DNA from 2 places in the Candidatus Allofournierella merdipullorum genome. Region 1 is predicted to be linked to the other one. Evidence: a T-box and tRNA genes for the amino acid it is inferred to sense, from the RefSeq annotation. Region 1 holds a T-box; the other holds one or more tRNA genes.

The links. A T-box is a leader RNA that pairs with one kind of tRNA and senses whether it is charged. The one in region 1 lies ahead of asnS (asparagine--tRNA ligase), so its partner is inferred to be a tRNA-Asn.
Region 2: it encodes a tRNA-Asn, which carries the amino acid that the T-box ahead of asnS (asparagine--tRNA ligase) is inferred to sense. The anticodon was not compared.

What each region holds. Positions count from the first base shown of each region.
Region 1 covers NZ_DBFNWJ010000034.1:446-2,890, reverse strand. The annotation lists gene ACMNAY_RS05645 (hypothetical protein) at 1-214, shown strand, start outside; gene ACMNAY_RS05640 (hypothetical protein) at 219-1,034, opposite strand; T-box leader at 1,136-1,384, shown strand; gene asnS (asparagine--tRNA ligase) at 1,473-2,445, shown strand, end outside.
Region 2 covers NZ_DBFNWJ010000022.1:9,005-11,449, forward strand. The annotation lists gene ACMNAY_RS03740 (peptide chain release factor 3) at 1-1,143, shown strand, start outside; tRNA gene ACMNAY_RS03745 (tRNA-Asn) at 1,305-1,380, opposite strand; gene ACMNAY_RS03750 (alpha/beta hydrolase) at 1,463-2,197, opposite strand; gene ACMNAY_RS03755 (helix-turn-helix domain-containing protein) at 2,296-2,445, opposite strand, start outside.

The DNA of each region.
Region 1 (2,445 bases):
CGCCGCCACCTACGAGGACGGCGAGCTCATCAGCGTGGAATACGCCACCAACTTCTTTTTCACCTACACCCCGCCCCTGCCCATCCCGCTGACCAACGTGGGCCAGTGGCTGGTGTATCTGGCGGTCATCTGCCTGCTGGCAGCGGCGCTCATCGGCCTGTGCTACCTGCCGGTGTTTTTGAAAGCGCGCAAAAAGGCCGCCGCGGGGCGGTAAAACCTCACGACGGCCAGCGCTGCCCCTGGGGCAGGCCGTAGACCTGCACCGTTTCCAAAAGGGGCGAAAGGGAGATGTCCCGAGGCGTAACGGGCCAGCCGCCGCCCCCGTCGATGTCATACCCGAAAGCGGCATAGGCGCACCACACCAGATGGGCGCACTGGGTGGCGGGCGGGTCGGAGGTCTCCCCCAGCCATGCCAGCCCGGAAAAAAGCCCGTAGGGCAGGCCCAGCAGACGCTCCCGGGCCCAGTCGGCCACCGCCGCCCGGCGCTCCGCGCTCACCCCTTTGAGCCGCAGTACCGCCACGGCGGCCTTGTCCTGCCAGGTGGAAAGGCTGCTCAGCTGGCTGGGGCAGCCCAGGCTGTAGGCCTCCAGCACCAGACCCTCCTCCGCGTCCACCACCAGCGCCGCGTGGCCGTTGCGCCAGCCGCCGCACCGGCTGGAGGGGGTGAGCAGGATGTCCCCCTTTTCCAGCGGCGCGAATGCAAAATCGCCCTCCGTGATCTCCAGCCGTACCATGGCCGCGCCCTTCACCGCCTGCCAGTGGCAGGGGGCGAAGTATCGGGCCTGGAAGTCAGGCAATTCCTGCCCCCGGCCCTCATCCAGCAGCGCGTCCACCGCCAAAGGCCCGAGGCCCGTCTGGGCAAAGAGCAGGTCATAGTCCGGCGTTCCCGCCTCAGCCCGGGCCACCGTCCCCGTCAAGTCCACCATGGGGTAGCCCGGCCGGGCGTGGGCAAAGCGGGGCGCGCGGCCCATCCACACTGCCGCCCCTGCCGCCAGCATCGCCACCACAAGACAGGCCCGCCGCCGTCCCTTCATGCCGCCGCCCCCCTTCTGGTGATAGCATACCGCCCGGGGCATGAAAAAATGCGGCGAAACAGGGCCTTGACAGGAGGCGGCGAAAGGGGTAAACTGATTCCACAAAAGCTGTGATAAAGAGCAGTACGCCGACAAGCGGCGGCCCAGCGAGCGGGGAGCGGTGCGAGCCCCGTCCGGCGCCCGGCGGAAGGAACACTTTGGAGCTGCGCGCCCCAACCCGTTTTGAAAACGGCAGTAGGGCGTGACGTGGGCGGCGCGTTAAGCCGCGACGCTTATATTCGAGCGGAAAAGGGGCCGTGCAAACGGCAAGTTAGGTGGCACCGCGGATCCGGCAGCGATTCGTCCTAATGCAAAGGGACGAATCTGGCTGCCGGTCTTTTTTTACCGTTTCACCGCAAAGCAAACGGGAACACACCTTAATAAAAAGGAGAGGGAACAATGGAACGCATCATCATCAAGAACCTGCTTTCCTGCCCCCCCGCCGACGGCGCTGTGGTGACCGTTTGCGGCTGGGCCAAGACCGTGCGGGACTCGAAAAACATCGGCTTCATTGAGCTGAGCGACGGCTCCAGCTTCAAGAACCTGCAGGTGGTGTTCGAGGCCGCCAAACTGGAAAACTACAAGGACGTGGCCAAGGCCGGCGTGGGCACCAGCATGCGCGTGGTGGGCCGCGTGGTGCTGACCCCCGGCGCGAAGCAGCCGCTGGAGATCAACGCCGACAGCGTGGAGATGCTGGGCGTCTGCCCGCCGGAGTATCCCCTGCAGAAAAAGCGCCACACCGTGGAGTTTCTGCGCACCATGCCCCATCTGCGCCCCCGCACCAACACCTTCGCGGCGGCTTTCCGGGTGCGCAGCACCGCGGCCTACGCCATCCACCGCTTCTTCCAGGAGCAGGGCTTTGTCTACGTGCACACTCCCCTCATCACCGGCTCCGACTGTGAGGGCGCGGGCGAGATGTTCCGTGTGACCACCCTGGACCTGAACGACCTGCCCCGCACCGAGGACGGCAAGGTGGACTGCACCAAGGACTTCTTCGGCCGTCCCACCAACCTGACGGTGTCCGGCCAGCTGGAGGGCGAGGCCATGGCCATGGCCTTCGGCAACATCTACACCTTCGGCCCCACCTTCCGTGCGGAGAACTCCAACACCCCGCGCCACGCGGCGGAGTTCTGGATGATCGAGCCGGAGATGGCCTTCGCGGACCTGAACGATTATATGGACAACGCCGAGGCGATGGTGAAATACGTCATCGGCTATGTGCTGGAGCATTGCCCCGACGAGCTGGCCTTCTTCAACCAGTTCTTCGACAAGGGCCTGCTGGAGCGTCTGACCGCCCTGGTGAACGCGGACTTTGCCCGCGTGAGCTACACCGAGGCGGTGGAGATCCTGGAAAAGCACAACGACCAGTTCC
Region 2 (2,445 bases), on a different contig from region 1:
GAGGAGATCGAGAACATCCTGGGCATCCGCACCTATCCCATGAACTGGCCCATCGGCTGCGGCAAGGAGTTCAAGGGCGTGTTCGACCGCGCCAGCCGCCACATCCTGGCCTTCCAGAGCGACGGCAAGGCCAACGGCGTGAAGATCCTCGACAAGATCGAGGCGGAGCTGGGCGACCCCCGTCTGGACGAGCTGCTCACCGCCCCGCTGCACGAGAAGCTCAGCGAGGACATCGAGCTGCTGGACGGCGCCAGCTACGACTTTGACATGGACGCGGTGAACACCGGCAATCTCAGCCCCGTGTTCTTCGGTTCGGCGCTGACCAACTTCGGCGTGGAGCCTTTTCTGAAAGAATTCCTGCGGCTGGCCCCCTCCCCCCTGCCCCGCACCAGCGGCGGCGTGCCGGTGGAACCGGCCCAGGAGACCTTCTCCGGCTTCATCTTTAAAATTCAGGCCAACATGAACAAGGCCCACCGGGACCGCATCGCCTTCATGCGCATCTGCTCCGGCCGCTTTGAGCGCGGCATGGAAGTGACCCATGTGCAGCAGGGCAAGAAGATCAAGCTGGCCCAGTCCACCCAGCTGATGGCCCAGGACCGGGCCACCGTGGACGAGGCTTACGCCGGCGACATCATCGGCCTGTTCGACCCGGGCATCTTCTCCATCGGCGACACCCTGTGCACCGGCAAGGAGACCATCCGCTACGCGGGCATCCCCACCTTTGCCCCCGAGCACTTCGCCCGGGTGACCCAGGTGGACACCATGAAGCGCAAACAGTTCGTGAAGGGCATGGAGCAGGTGGCCCAGGAGGGCGCCATCCAGATCTTCCGGGAGCTGGGCGGCGGCATGGAAGAGGTCATCGTGGGCGTTGTGGGCGTGCTGCAGTTCGAGGTTCTGGAGTATCGGCTGAACAACGAGTATAACGTGGACATCCGCATGCAGAACCTGCCCTATGAGCACATCCGCTGGATCGAGAACGAGGACCTGGACCCCAAGACCCTGGACCTGACCAGCGACACCCGCCGCATCGAGGACCTGAAGGGCAACAAGCTCCTGCTGTTCACCTCGCCCTGGGCCATCACCTGGGCCGAGGAGCACAACCCGGAACTGCGCCTGAGCGAGTTCGGCAACCGGGAAGAGTGATTTTTAACTGCTATACGCCGCGCCCCGGCCCTTTGGCCGGGGCGCTGCTTTTTTGCAGGGCGGGCGGCGGCATCTTTGCGCAAACTTCGCCTTGGTTTTGCGGCCGTCCCGGGCTTGCCGGACAAAAAAGAAAAGAGCACGTCGTTTGACGTGCTCTTTTTTGGCTCCCCCTGTTGGACTCGAACCAACGACATTGCGGTTAACAGCCGCACGCTCTACCGACTGAGCTAAGGAGGAATATTCACGCTGCTCTGTCGTGCAGCGTGACTTATTATAGCAGGATTTTTCGGGTCTGTCAATACTTTTTTAAATGATTTTTTCAGCCGATGACGCTGCGCCAGAAATCCACCGCCCGCCGGGGCCAGCCTGCGCAGGCCAGGCCTTCGCCCAGGCCCACTCCGTGGCCCACGCCCGGGTAGGACGCGTGCTCACAGCGCACCCCCGCCGCCTCCAGCGCCGCCAGAAGCATCCGGCTGTTGGCGGGGTCCACGGCGGCGTCCGCTTCGCCCCACCAGAGGCAGACCGGCGGATACTCCGCCGTGACCTGCTGCTCCACACTGGTGGCCGCGGTCAGCGCCGGGTCGGGGTCCGGCCCCAACAGCCGCTGGCGGCTGCCCGTGTGGGTGAGGGGTTCCTCCATCGTGACCACCGGGTAGCACAGCACCAGCGCCCCTGGCCGGGGCAGGCCGTATTTCTTCCAGCCAAGGCGTTCGGTGCCGAAGCAGGCCGCCAGATGTCCGCCGGCGGACGCGCCCCACACCGAGTAGCCCTCCGGCCGCAGGTTCAGTTCCTCCGCCTGGTCCAGAATGCCCCGCACCGCGGCGGCCAGATCGTCCAGCGGGGCGGGAAAGCGGGCCGCCTGCCCCACGGAATAATGCACCACAAAGGCCGCGCAGCCCAACCCGTTCAGCCGCCGGGAAAAGTCCTCCCCTTCCAGCGGGTCGGAAATTTTTTCGTAGCCGCCGCCGGGGCAGATCACCGCAAAGGGATGGCGCGCGCCGTCCAACAGAGGGTATTCGTCCACCCGCACCGGGGATTTGCCGGAATATTCCATACGCCATTCTCCTTTTTGTCAAAAAAATTGCCGCAAGGGTTTTAAAGCACCCCTGCGGCAAGCGTATCACGCTTTGGCCCGTTTGTCCAGCATCCTGTTTATTCCTCTCCCTGGGTGTAGCGCGTGCGGTAGCGCAGCGGCGTCATGCCGGTGACACGGCGGAACACCTTGGTGAAATAGCTCTGGTCATCAAAGCCCACGGCGCTGGCCACGTCGGTGACGCGCAGGTCCTCGTGGAGCAAAAGCTG